DNA from 4 places in the Paenibacillus canaveralius genome. Region 3 is predicted to be linked to each of the others. Evidence: riboswitches for the same ligand, from Rfam matches in the RefSeq annotation. Region 3 holds a riboswitch; each other region holds the start of a gene.
The links. A riboswitch is a leader RNA that binds a small molecule or an ion and turns the genes downstream of it on or off. The one in region 3 is predicted to bind cobalamin.
Positions count from the first base shown of each region.

Region 1: another riboswitch for cobalamin. It lies ahead of metE (5-methyltetrahydropteroyltriglutamate--homocysteine S-methyltransferase); the one in region 3 lies ahead of cobJ (precorrin-3B C(17)-methyltransferase).
Region 2: another riboswitch for cobalamin. It lies ahead of ABC395_RS25010 (energy-coupling factor ABC transporter permease); the one in region 3 lies ahead of cobJ (precorrin-3B C(17)-methyltransferase).
Region 4: another riboswitch for cobalamin. It lies ahead of ABC395_RS14985 (class I SAM-dependent methyltransferase); the one in region 3 lies ahead of cobJ (precorrin-3B C(17)-methyltransferase).

Region 1 is NZ_JBDFMM010000001.1:2,754,648-2,757,961, reverse strand. It holds gene metE (5-methyltetrahydropteroyltriglutamate--homocysteine S-methyltransferase) at 1-1,229, opposite strand, end outside; cobalamin riboswitch at 1,413-1,606, opposite strand; gene ABC395_RS12685 (arylamine N-acetyltransferase family protein) at 1,657-2,442, opposite strand; gene ABC395_RS12680 (hypothetical protein) at 2,439-2,591, opposite strand; gene ABC395_RS12675 (ATP-binding protein) at 2,770-3,314, shown strand, end outside.
Region 2 is NZ_JBDFMM010000001.1:5,522,313-5,525,626, forward strand. It holds gene ABC395_RS25005 (permease) at 1-692, shown strand, start outside; cobalamin riboswitch at 926-1,127, shown strand; gene ABC395_RS25010 (energy-coupling factor ABC transporter permease) at 1,406-2,173, shown strand; gene ABC395_RS25015 (energy-coupling factor ABC transporter substrate-binding protein) at 2,170-2,457, shown strand; gene cbiQ (cobalt ECF transporter T component CbiQ) at 2,454-3,263, shown strand; gene ABC395_RS25025 (energy-coupling factor ABC transporter ATP-binding protein) at 3,260-3,314, shown strand, end outside.
Region 3 is NZ_JBDFMM010000001.1:4,593,516-4,596,829, reverse strand. It holds gene ABC395_RS20775 (glycoside hydrolase family 13 protein) at 1-1,026, shown strand, start outside; cobalamin riboswitch at 1,119-1,322, shown strand; gene cobJ (precorrin-3B C(17)-methyltransferase) at 1,673-3,314, shown strand, end outside.
Region 4 is NZ_JBDFMM010000001.1:3,344,714-3,348,027, reverse strand. It holds gene ABC395_RS14990 (aminoglycoside phosphotransferase family protein) at 1-882, shown strand, start outside; cobalamin riboswitch at 1,044-1,251, shown strand; gene ABC395_RS14985 (class I SAM-dependent methyltransferase) at 1,499-2,389, shown strand; gene ABC395_RS14980 (permease) at 2,543-3,314, shown strand, end outside.

The DNA.
Region 1 (3,314 bases), 1.8 Mb from region 3:
GCCGGTACCTTCTGAAGCCGCAAAGCGGCCGCCTGCACGTCTTTGTTGCCGCGGGCTTCGGATGACCGGAGGGCGGCAAGCGCTTGTTCATTCTGCCGCAGCGCTTCGTCGGTTTCCGCCGCCGGGGATACCGCCGCTTTCGCCAGCAGAACGATTTCCTCCAGCTTCTCGTCCGCGAAGGCAAGAGCGTCTCTCAGCACCGGTTCCAGCTTGTCTTCGTGAACGGTGGACACCGGCACATGCAGCAGGCTGCAGGACGTCTGGACGATCACCCGTTCCTCGGGAACGACGGCTAAAATGTCTTGAAGCGTATTCAGCTTCTCCTTCAGATCGGAACGCCAAATATTGCGGCCGTCCACTATACCCGCTCCCAAAACTTTGCTGTCGGGAAATCCTTCGCTCTTCAGAAGTTTCAGTGTCTTCTCGCCGCCGTGCACGAAATCAAGCCCGATCCCGCTTACGGGCAGCCGTACGACCCTGTCGTAATGTTCCACGGATTCGAAGTAGGTCTGGAGCATAATGTTCAGCCCCGGAGCCGCCTCGGTCAAAGCTTTGTAGATCCGCTCGATCCGTTCCATATCGCCGGCGCTTACGTTAGTCGACAGCACCGGTTCGTCGATCTGCACCCATTCGGCGCCTTCGCGCTCCAGCTCTTTCAGCACTTGGCCGTACAGCGGAAGCAGCCGGTCGATCCAGGCATCGGTTTCCGTATCCACATATCCTTTGGACAATTTCAGAAACGTAAACAGTCCGAGCAGAACGGGCTTGCCCTCGATTCCGAGCGTCTCCTTCGCTTCGCGATAAGCTTTAAGAGGCTTGTTCTCGACCAGCTTCGGCTCGGCGCCTTGAAGTTCCGGCACGATATAATGATAGTTGGTGTTGAACCACTTCGTCATTTCGCACGCGGCCGCTCCCTCTTCCCCTCTCGCCATCGCGTAGTAGGTGCGCAGAGATACTTCACCGCCCTCGTAAGCGAACCGGTCGGGTACGATGCCGAACATCACGGCCGTATCCAGCACATGGTCGTATCCCGTAAAATCGTTGACCGCGATAAGCCCGATACCCTTTTCCCGCTGATTGCGCAAAATTCCCAAACGGATTTCCGCCAGCTTCCCCGTCAGCTCCTCTTCGCCGATTTTGCCGGCCCAGTAAGACTCCAGCGCCTTCTTCCATTCACGTCCCGCTCCGATCCTCGGGTATCCCAAACTGCTGCTTGTCAATGCGTTCATGATCTTGACCTCCTGATAGTCGCTTGAATTGGATGTTTGCATAAGTTCTCTGTTTCGTTGCTTTTTTAACTGATCAAATAAAAAAAGGACGTCATTATCCCGAAGCAGACAAGGATAAAGACGCCCTCTGTTTGTATATACAGCGGCCCGTACTTTAACACCTCCCTATCTCCCGTAGGTAAAGCAGTGCTGTCAGAACAGGCAGGTCTCCTGGCTCCAGAATCATCATCTTCGGCTGCCTTCCCGGTCTAAGACCAGTGGCATGTTCGCCTTGACTCCTCTGTTACAGTGGCGGGACCGCGCCGGTTTTTCACCGGACTTCCCTTTTAAGCTCCAGTTCCCCCGAGGGGCTGGGCACCTATTCCCAACATATTCAATTGGTTAACTTAGAAATGACTATACACAACGCGGCATGTTTATGCAAGCTTTATTCCGCCGGAATGCCGAAATGGGTCAGCAGAGCTTCCTTGTAGGCGGCATCGTTTTCAGGGATGAACGTCTGCACGCCTTCGGAGGTGAAAAGCTTGAACTCCTTGCCCGACACCGAATTTCGTCCTTCCCGGGTCCGGATGGCTACCATCGCATTTTTTGTGAAAATGGAGTCCGGGCTGTGCTCGCACCAAAAACTGGCCATGACAAAATCTTTGGGCAGTTGAGGCTCTTCGGTGAACGAGTAGATGCGTCTCCAGCTTCCATGGTGCTTCTCGGAAAGCACCCAGCCGAATACGGGGTCCCGTTCCATGACGTATTGCTCCTCGCCCTGCCGCTGCTCCACCTTCTCGGCAAGACGGACGGGTCTTCTCGGCACTATGCCCCCGACGCCAACGTCGCATAAGTAGCTGACTCCTTCCGCTTCCACTTTCAGCACGTGATGGCGGCGTTTTGGCGGCAGCTCCGTCTCGTCCCGCCAGAACCGGGCGACATAATCGGTCACGGGGTAACCGAGCTGGCGCAGCAGCCAGCCGAACAGGGCGTTCAGCTCGAAGCAGTAGCCGCCCCGCCGCCGCTCGACGATTTTGTGGCATAAATGTTTTATGTCCAGTGACAGCGGAACACCGTTCAGAATATCCAGATTTTCATACGGAACGGTGTGCAGGTGGAGCTCCTGCAGCCTGGCAAGCGCTTCCTGACTGCCATCCAGCGGCCCTTCGTAACCGATCCGGTTGAGATACGCCTCCACTTCAGGTTTTAAAGCTTCTCTGTCGGTTTTCATGAGATATCCTCCTTTACGGCATCCTCGCAAACCGTGATTTCTTTGGTGCGCAGATTCACGATACGGCTGCGTACATCGCATTTCGAGATGAACAGCGGTTCGCCGTGCAGATTCCGCTCCAGCTTAGGCTGGCTGACGAGTATTTTCATTCTCAACACCTCCGGCTTGTTCTGAAAAGATTCAACAACTTGGTGAAATAATCCTCCATGTTCACCAATATTTGATGATTTTCCGCCCGGGCGGCATCATTATTTATTGCATTATCTGCCAGAGAACTCCATAATAGGAATCTGAGTTCTTTTTTCTTTCAGAAAGAGAGTGCGGCCCGTGAAAGATATCCTTGTCCATTTGTTCATCATGACATTTCCTCCTCATATTTATCAGATTTTTATGCTAACCCGATTTTACAAAAGAGAAAAAATCCGGAACCGGTTTCTGATGGGAATCCTGATGGGATTTTCCGGCATTTTCAGCATAAGTTATCCGGTCATGTACCTCGTTCCCGATTTTTATTGGGATTTAAGAGGCGTTCCTCTTCTGCTCGCTTTTATGTACGGAGGGTACTACGGCGGGTTTACGGCGCTCGGGATGATGCTCATTTTTCATGGGGTCATGTTCCCGTCTTTCGGCGTTTCGGACGTCATTCTCTATGCGGCCGGCTTTGTTCCCATTCTGCTGAGGGCAAGATTCTTCTACCAGTATCCTTCACGCAAAAAAATCGCCCTGTCGCTCTTGTACGCGGGCATCGGCACCGCCGCTTTGCTCCTCTGGCTGTCTTACATCGTTTCGCATCACGGTTTTGTCTGGAAGGACCTGCTGCCGCAGGTAAGTCTTCTTACAGTCGTACAGCTCCTGCTGCCGGTTCTGCTCAT
Region 2 (3,314 bases), 930 kb from region 3:
TGCCCGGCATGATGTGCTCCTGCTGCGCCGCTCCGGTAGCGGTCGGCATGCGCAAGCAGTCGGGCTCCATCGGGTCGGCTCTCGCTTTCTGGATCGGCAACCCGGTATTGAACCCCGCGACGATCATCTTCATGGGCTTCGTGCTCGGCTGGAAATTCGCCATCCTGAGAATTGCCGCGGGAATCGTGCTCGTGTTCGGCGTCTCTTACTGGGCGGAACGCCTCGTTAAGCAGGATGATGCCGTGACAGGCGAGCTTCCACAAACACAGGCTGTGCAGCCGCAATCCGGTCCATTGGCCGTCCGCTGGCTGAAAGCGCTCTGGACGATGTTCTGGACCGTAGTGCCCGTCTACTTCATCGCCGTGTTTATTCTCGGCGCCCTTCGCGCCTGGCTGTTCCCGGCTCTTGACCCCGCGATCGGCAACAGCCTTGCCGCTTTGATCGGATTGGCTTTGGCCGGCACCCTGTTCGTCATCCCGACCGCCGCGGAAATTCCGATCGCCAAAACGATGATGGCCCTGGGGCTCGGCACGGGACCGGCAGCCGCGCTTATAATGACGCTGCCCGCCGTCAGCCTGCCTTCCCTGATTATGGTGCGCAAGGCTTTTCCCGCGCGTGTGCTCTGGTTCACGGCCGGTATGGTCGCCCTGACGGGCATCTTAACCGGCGTGATCGGCATTTTCGTTCTATAAGCCCGACCATTTTGGCGCTCGGACTTTGATCCAATTTTATAGAAATGCTTATACGCGAGAGGGCGGGCCTACCCCCTCTCGTTTTTCTTTTGCCCGATTAAAAGACAGCGATTTCAAATCCCGCGGAAAAACAGCCTGGCGAAGCCGCTCTCCGCAGCGTTCCGGCCTTGAAAATCTTGCCTTTTCCGCGATTGACAAGGTCTGGGACATCCTGTAGTATTATCACGGAAAACCGCATATTTGTGGAAACGGGTATTTTAGAGACACTCTAAAATTTAAAAGGGAAGAACGGTGAAATGCCGTCGCGGTCCCGCCACTGTAAGGGGAAACACTCTCATTCACATCCGGCAAGAAGCCACTGGAACCAGAACGTTCCGGGAAGGCGCCGGTATGGAAGCCCCGAGCCAGGAGACCTGCCTGTTTTGACAGCACTGATACGACCTACGAGGAATAGGGAGGTGTTTGAGATCGCAAACTTTTTTTGTTGCGTGCATAAGGCATCGTGTTCCCCTACGAAGGGAAAGATGTCTTTTTTTGTGTGCGGAAAAATGGACCGGAAACCGCCGGATCGGAATCACCGGAAAGAGCTTGCGGAGCCGGCAGCCTGACCGCCGGTGTAAACAATCAGCGTCCGAAAACGCGGCAGGGGCAAGAACCCCTGCTGCCGCATCACCGCCCATTAAGGCGGCCCCCATCATAAAGGAGGATTTCCGATGAACATCCGTAAACCCCTGGCGTCTTTCCTGCTCATAGCCGGATTCGTCTGCTTTTTCCTGATAAACGAGCCCGAATCGGCTTACGCCATGCATATCATGGAGGGCTTTTTGCCGCCCTTCTGGGCCTTATTCTGGTGGGTCGTCTTCCTGCCTTTCTTCATCCTGGGCGTCCGCGCTCTGGTCCGGATTACGAAAGAAACGCCGGAGCTTAAGCTTATGCTCGGCCTGGCCGGCGCCTTTACATTCGTCTTGTCCGCCCTGAAAATTCCTTCCGTTACGGGGAGCAGCTCCCACCCGACGGGCACCGGACTCGGAGCTATCCTGTTCGGACCGCTGCCCATGAGCGTGCTCGGCTCCGTCGTCCTTCTCTTCCAAGCCCTCCTGCTCGCCCACGGCGGTCTTACGACACTGGGCGCCAACGCATTCTCGATGGCCGTAGCGGGCCCTTTCGTCGGCTATGCCGTGTACAAGCTCATGATCAAATCGACGGGCAGACAGAAGCTCTCCGTCTTTACGGGCGCCGCGCTTGCCGACCTGACCACCTATCTGGTCACTTCCGTACAGCTTGCGGTGGCATTCCCCGCGGCTGAAGGCGGCATCCTCGCGTCTTTTGCCAAATTTGCGGGAATCTTCGCCGTTACTCAGATTCCGCTCGCGATTAGCGAAGGACTGCTGACCGTACTGGTTCTGAGCTGGCTGCAGGCCTATACGCCGCATGAAATTTCCGCTCTGCAGCGAAATTTGAAAGGAGCTGACCGTTCATGAAAACGTGGAAAAAGAATGTGTGGATTCTGGCCGCAGTCGTCCTCCTTGCCGTCCTGCCGCTCGTTTTCGTCCAAGGAGAGTTCGGTGGAGCCGACGGGGCCGCGGAAGAAGCGATTCAAGAAATCGCTCCCGATTACGAGCCTTGGTTCGCATCGCTGATGGAACCTCCGGCTGAAACCGAAAGCATGCTTTTCGCGCTGCAGGCCGCGCTCGGGGCCGGTTTTATCGGATATGTAATCGGCCTGTATAAGGGGAGAGCTTCCAAACCGAAACCGAAAGCATGATGCTCAAGCGGATTGACACGATTTCTTACGCCAACGCATTCCGGGGAGTCTCTCCCGTCTGGAAGTGCGGATTTGCCGCCTGCCTCTTTTTGCTTTCCTATGCCGGGGCACCGCCTGTTCAAGCCGCCGTGTTCGGATGGATGACACTTTGGTCTCTGCTTTACGCGCGTGTCCCGGCCAATCTTTACTGGCTCGTTTACGGCGGTTCCCTGCTCTTCTTCGCGGCCAGCCTCCCGGCTCTCCTGCTCGAATTCTCAGCACATGCGGAACCCCGGACTGCCCTTGCTTCGGGTTGGATCATCGGAACGGCCGGTCCGTGGACCGTATACGTCACGAAGGAATCTTTAACCCGCACAGCCGAGCTGTTTATGCGGGTTTCCGCCTGCCTGGCTTGTCTGCAATTTGTTCTGTTCACGACGCCTTTGCTGGAAATTCTTCAAGTGATGAAAAAAATCCGCGTTCCTCAGATCGTGATCGAGCTGACTCTGATTATGTACCGCTTTATTTTTTTGCTGGCCGATACGGCTCACGCCATGCGGACCGCCCAGCGCTGCCGGGGCGGGCAGAAGGGATTCGCGGGCGGCCTGCGGGATACCGCGCTGCTGATCGTCCATCTGTTCGGCCGGACGATGCAGCGTTACCGGGGACTGGCCTACGGGCTTACTTCCCGCGGCTTCACGGAACGGATCGAACTCGCCCCCTATGAAGCGATCCCCGTACCGCGGCGCTACAAAGCCGAAGGCGTGACGGGAATCCTCATGCTGACGGCAGCACAGATTTGGCTGAAATGGAGGGGATTCGCATGAATCCGAATCAGAATCCGAATCCGATTCTGGAACTGGCGGACGTCGTCTACA
Region 3 (3,314 bases):
GTGCAGGCTTATCAGCTTTTTTCCAATCTGGAGAAGGTACATACGCTGCTGCAAAAGCTTCATGACCAGGTGCTTTTCGATTATGACATCATGACGGTGGGCGAAACGTCCGGACTCGGTCCGGAGCAGGCACTGGAATACGTGGGGGACGAGCGCCACGAGCTGAACATGGTTTTCCAGTTCGAGCATATGAATCTGGATGCGGCTTCCGCCGGGACGGGCAAATGGGAGTCGAAGCCGTGGACCCTGCCGGAGCTGAAAAAGGTGATGAGCCGCTGGCAGACGGTCCTTCACGATAAAGGATGGAACGCCAACTATCTCGGCAATCACGATCAGCCCCGCCCCGTTTCGAGGTTCGGAAATGACGGCCGGTACCGGGTGGAGTCCGCCAAAATGCTGGCCACGTTTCTTCTGACGCTGGAGGGGACGCCGTATATTTTTCAAGGGGAAGAAATCGGCATGACCAATGTCGCGTTCGATCTGATCGGCGATTACCGCGATGTGGAAACGATCAATTACTACAAGCAGGCGGAGCTGCTCGGCAAACCCCAGGACGAAATCATGAAGGCCATCTGGAAAAAAAGCCGGGACAACGCCCGCACCCCCATGCAGTGGGACGGTACGGCTAACGCGGGGTTTACGACAGGGGAGCCGTGGATGAAGGTCAACCGGAACTACCGCGAGATTAACGCGGCCGCAGCGGCAGCCGATCCCGATTCCATCTACCACTATTACCGGAGCCTGATCGCGCTTCGCAGAAAGCACCCCGTCGCCGTATACGGCGAGTATAAGCTGCTGCTTCCGCTGGACACGGAAATTTATGCGTACACGCGGACGCTGGACGGGGAGAAGCTGCTGGTCGTGCTGAACTTTTTCGGCGGAACGCCGGAGTTTTCGTGGCCGGAGGAGCTGGGGGAGGGGAAGGACGCGGAGCTTCTGATTTCGAATTACGATCCCGTCTCCGGCGAAGATATCGGGGTCCTCAAGCTGCGGCCTTACGAAGCGAGGGTTTATCGGCTCGGCTGAGGTGACCGTTTTATCGGCATAGACAAGTTCTTTGACCGGATGTTATGATGAACAGAACACAATCGAATATGGTAAAAACAGGTGCGGAGCCCATTCGAACGGATCAGACAGTCCGTAAGAACAGGGTTTCGCTTAAAACGGGAAGTTCGGTGAAAGACCGACGCGGACCCGCCACTGTAAGGAGCTCCCCGCATTGCAGGGAAAAAATTTTTTCGGCATCAACGTCACTGGATTTATCCGGGAAGGCGCCGAAGAAAGCTCCGAGCCAGGAGACCTGCCTGTTTGAATAACACTAGATAACCTACGAGGATTTAGGGAGGTGTTGAGAACGGCTGAATCGCTGCCAGCAGCGGCTTGCCGGACCCGGGTCATACAAGACAGCCCGCGGACCGGCGGTCTGTACGGGTTGGAAGCATATGCGGGATTTTCCCGCTGAATGGCTCGAAAGTTCGAAGCATTTCTATCCAAGGAGGATGGAAATGCTTTTTTTTATGGCCCGGACGGGATGAAAAGGGGAACGGCGGGTATGCCGGAAGGCACCGACGTGTATATACAAAGGTCTGTCTGTAGAAAAGCCGGATCGAACGATAGCGGCTGCCGGGCGTAAGCGCCGCAGCTTTCTTTACAGCGAAGAGGAGGAATGGGAATGGCCGGTAAACTGCTTATCATCGGATTTGGCCCCGGAGACGAAGCCCATATTACAAAACGCGCACGCGAGGCGATTTCGGAAAGCGAAGTCATTATTGGCTATAACACTTACGTGGATCTGATCCGCAGCCTGATCGACGGCAAACAGGTCGTGCGTACGGGCATGACCGAGGAAGTAAGCCGCGCGCAGGAAGCCGTCAGACAGGCGGAGGCCGGACGCAAGGTAGCCGTCATATCGAGCGGCGATGCGGGTGTATACGGCATGGCGGGTCTCGTGTACGAGGTGCTGATCGAGAAAGGCTGGAAGCCCGACGGGGGAGTCGAGGTCGAAATCGTACCCGGCATCTCGGCCATCAACTCATGCGCTTCGCTGCTGGGAGCCCCCGTGATGCACGACGCGTGCACGATCAGCCTCAGCGATCACCTGACGCCTTGGGATCTCATCCGGCGCAGAGTCGAGGCGGCCGCATCCGCCGATTTCGTCATTGCGCTGTACAACCCTCGGAGCGGGAGGCGGACACGGCAGATCGTGGAGACGCAGCAGATTTTGCTGAAGCACCGCTCTCCGGATACCCCGGTAGGTATCGTCAAAAGCGCCTACCGCGACAGGGAGCACGTCGTGCTGACGACGCTTGCGGAGATGCTGGAGCATGACATCGGCATGCTCACCACGGTGATCATCGGCAACTCCGCGACCCGCAACTATGAAGGGCTCATGATTACGCCGCGGGGCTATCAGCGCAAGTATACGCTGGACAGCGATATCCAGCCCCTGCGTCCTCATGAGCGTCTTCGGCGGGAGGCCGAGCCGTGGGCTCTGGAGCAGGATGGGGAAACCGGCGCGGAAGACACGCCGGCCTTGGAGGGCAAGGAATCCGCTTGTGCCTCGGAGGAACAGTCCGATGCCGCTTTGCGGCCGGATGAAGCGCGGGACACCGGTCTGCCGTCCCTCTTCGACGAGGACGAATACGGGGACGACGGATACGGCGAATACAGCCCGGAAGCCGAGGGGACCGGCACGGCCGAAGACTACGGCCGCGAAGATTTGCCGGTCCGCACACAAGCGGCCGGCACACGCTCCGCGTACGATACGTCAGCGGTTACCGGGGAGTATGAGGACTCGGCGGTTGCCGTGGCGGTCCGTCCGCCTGCCGCACCCGCACGGTCTGCCGCTCCGACTGCTTTTGAGCTTGCGGAGGAAGCCCTCCGTCTCGTTACGGGCGAGCCCGGCGGGCCGGCTGCTTCCGCTTCCCCGAGCGGTTTTTTCCGTCAGCAGGCTATTCTCGAGTTCGCCGTCAGTCCCGGTCTTGCGAACAAAAACCTGACCGCCAAACAGCTGATGGTCCTCGCCGAGGCCGTCGGCGATAAAGGAACGATGGAGTATACCCCCCATCACCAGCTTCTCGTCAAGCTGCGGACCGACGATCCCGATACCGTGACGAAACGGCTTCGCGGCGAAGGGCTTCTGCTGGCTCCGGTCGGCGATGTGGTTCAGGTCAAAGCCTGCGACTTCTGCAATATGGACAAGGGGGACGCGGTGCCGTATGCGGAGGAACTTCACGATCTTCTGGGCGGGACGGCCGTACCCAAAGAGATGAAAATCGGCTTCAACGGCTGCGGAATGGCCTGCTACGGGGCGG
Region 4 (3,314 bases), 1.2 Mb from region 3:
TCAAAAACGGTTGTACTAGCAGAAAAAGCCGGATTAAAGGACATTACTCCTCTCGAGCTTGGGAATGGCGGGAACCTGGTCGTTCATTTGGCCCCGTATCCGATTGTGGCTCGAATAGCCACTGTGCTTTCAAGAGATCATGCAGAGTACGCTTACAAGGTACTGGTTCGTGAATTAAGAGCCGTACGTCATCTCCATTCAAAGGGGGTGCCGGTACGATGGCCAACTGACCTTACGGATGCGGGACCATACGATATTGACGGCACATGGATGACGCTTTGGAAGTATGTTCCCCCTACAGACCTGCAACGCCCTTCGCCAAGCGAAGCGGTTGAATTGGTTAATAGACTTTCACTGGCATTGAAAGATTTTAGCGACGAGATTCCTGTGCTTGGTGTTTGGGAGCGGACATGTCAATCGGCTTTTAGATTAATTAAACATCCGGATAGGCGCATACAAAAGTTGCTAAATCTGTTCTTCGCGATTGATAGAGAGATGCGTCTCGAAACAAGTTTGCTAATACCGTCTCATGGAGATGCTCATTCAAGAAACTTATTACCGAGTCCTGAAGGCTGGATCTGGTCGGACTTTGAAGATTTGTCGTTGATGCCCGCATACTGGGATTTGGCTTCATATGTAAGCAATCTTGCCTTATTCAATGGAATACAGGAGCCAACCTTTCAATATATCTGGAGTCGGATAAATAATCAGGCCGATAAGCAAGCTTTTGGATTTGCTGTTACCGCACGCATACTTATGTCCACTTTAGGTAACTTGGATTTCGCGCTTTCAGGCAACGGAGATTTGGAATTTGCATATAAACAGCTTGGTTTGGCAAAAGATTTTATTAATCAAATAAACCTGATTATTGAAGAGGGATAACCTTCGCGGCTCCCCTCCATAGTCCGAAGCTTGGAGGTCCCGCCTTACCGGTACACCTGCCTGCACGTTTGCTCCGCTCATTTGCCAAAACGCGGGATTTCAACTACTATTAACCGTGAAGTTGTTTGGCATGCTGCGTATCTTAAGACAATTGAATAACAAACATTCTTTATCAAACAGGTTCCGGTTCATTCTCCAAGGAGAGGGAACGGATTAAAAGGGAAGTCCGGTGCAATTCCGGCACGGTCCCGCCACTGTAAGGGAGAAGGGGGATATCCCCCGGCTGAAGCGCAATATGCCACTGGGTAAACCGGGAAGGCGCGCAGGAGTTTCCCGAGTCAGGAGACCTGCCTGTTTACCGGTAACTTCATTCCTACGCGGATATAGGATGGCGTTGATGCGAATGTTCTCCCTAATCGCCAGGGTCTTTCTGCTTCCATCTGTTGTGGAAAGGACCCGCACGCCTTTATGCGACGAACCGAACATCCTGCCTCCGGGGGGATGTTTTTTTATTTGCGGATAAATGAAATCCGCTCCCCGTCATGACAGTAATCAATGCGCGTAAGAAAAAAGGCAGCCGGAACCGACTATTTACCACCTATGGGGAGGAAAAGAGATGTATTACGGAGTCAAACTAAATACGAATTACAAATCCCTCTGGCAGGAGGGGATGAAAGACTGGGACGGAAATCTTCCCGTAAGGATGACGGATGACGTCAAGGAAGAAGGATTCTGGAACGCTTTTATGAAAAAGAAAGAAGAAACGGGCGTGGATTCCTGGGTCGCCAATCTGCGAAAGGAGCTTATCTCTTTTATCGATCCCGGTGAGGACGTGCTGGAAATCGGGCCCGGCTGGGGTAACTATACGTTCGAAGCGGCCGAAAAAGCGGGTTCCCTTACGTGCGTCGACAGCTCCGAGAGCGTGCTTGCTTTCTTGAAGGCGGCAGCGGAGCGGAAGGGGTGGAATCACGTAAACTTTGTGCACGCCAAGTGGGAGGAGCTTCCCGTGGTGGAGCCGGCCGACGTTGTATTCGGTGTCAACTGCTATTACCGGATGCAGGAGATCGACCGTGCGCTTCTGCACATTAACAACACGGCGAAGCGTCTTGGAATCGCGGGGATGGTAAGCGGTCCGGAAAGACCGCATTACAAAGACATCGCGGAGCAGTTGGGCTGCAGAATCAAGTTTCAACGCAGAGATTATATTCATTTGCAGAATCTGCTTTATGAACTTGGAATCGATGCAAACTGTAAAATCGTCAACCTGCACAAAACATACGCGTATGACACGGAAGAGGATTTGCTGAAGGACAACCTGAGCATGATTCTGGATAAGGACTACGACCGGAAGGAGGCAGTCCGGCTGCTGTATGCGTACGTGCGTGAAGCCGACGGCAAGCTGATATACCCCCACAATTTCAAAGCGGCTCTCCTTTACTGGAAGCCGGAGAAACGGCTGGAGCCTGCGGACCTGTCCACGGAAGTGAAACGGGTCGTCCAGGTTTAAAATCAGCCCCGTTTAAGCATTTGCCCGGTAACGCGATTTGGCGTGCCGGGATTTTTTGTGGCTTTACCACTGGACAAGGGAAAGGCTTGTCATAAATTCCAACAGGCCCGCATAGAGATGAACAAGAGGAATCGGTTGAGGGAGAAGTCTTTCTTGTTGAAAAACGTAATGATTACGATTAAAATAAAGGAACTGCCGCAAACAGGAGGGAAGAACGTGCATGTTGACGGAACAAACAGAAGGATGAGGAAAAGAAACCTGATCGTTCTCGCAGGGGGAAGTTTCCTGGCCGTACTGATCTGGCAAGCCATGCGAAAAGGGATAATGGTTTTGCCGGACCCCTCGGTCATCGGGCTGTTCAAAACGATGTTCATCGGCATCGTGCTCGAAGCGGTTCCTTTTATTATGCTGGGTGTGGTGCTGTCCTCGTTCATGCAGGTCTACATCCCCGAAACCTGGATCCGTAAAGCGATCCCCCGGAATCCCTTTCTCGGACTCGTGTTCGCCTGCCTGCTCGGCATTTTGTTTCCGATCTGCGAATGCGGCATGATTCCGGTCGTCCGCCGGCTGATCAACAAGGGAATGCCCTTGTACATAGGCGTGGTCGTCATACTTGTGGGGCCCATCGTCAACCCGGTCGTTTATGCGGCCACCTACACGGCTTTCCGGATGAATCCCGAAATGGTGTATGCCCGGATGGGACTGGCTCTTGGTGCGGGCGCGCTGATCGGCCTGTTCGTCTACGCGTTTATCAACAAAAATCCTCTGAAACACAGGCTGGACACGCTGTACTCGGGGAACGGCCAAGACTGTGCGCATGTGCGGGAGTGCAGTAAATTTTTTGCGATGACGGGCCATGCGGGCGCGGAATTTTTCGACATGGGGAAGTACCTTATTTTCGGCTCCCTTGTTACGGCCGTTATTC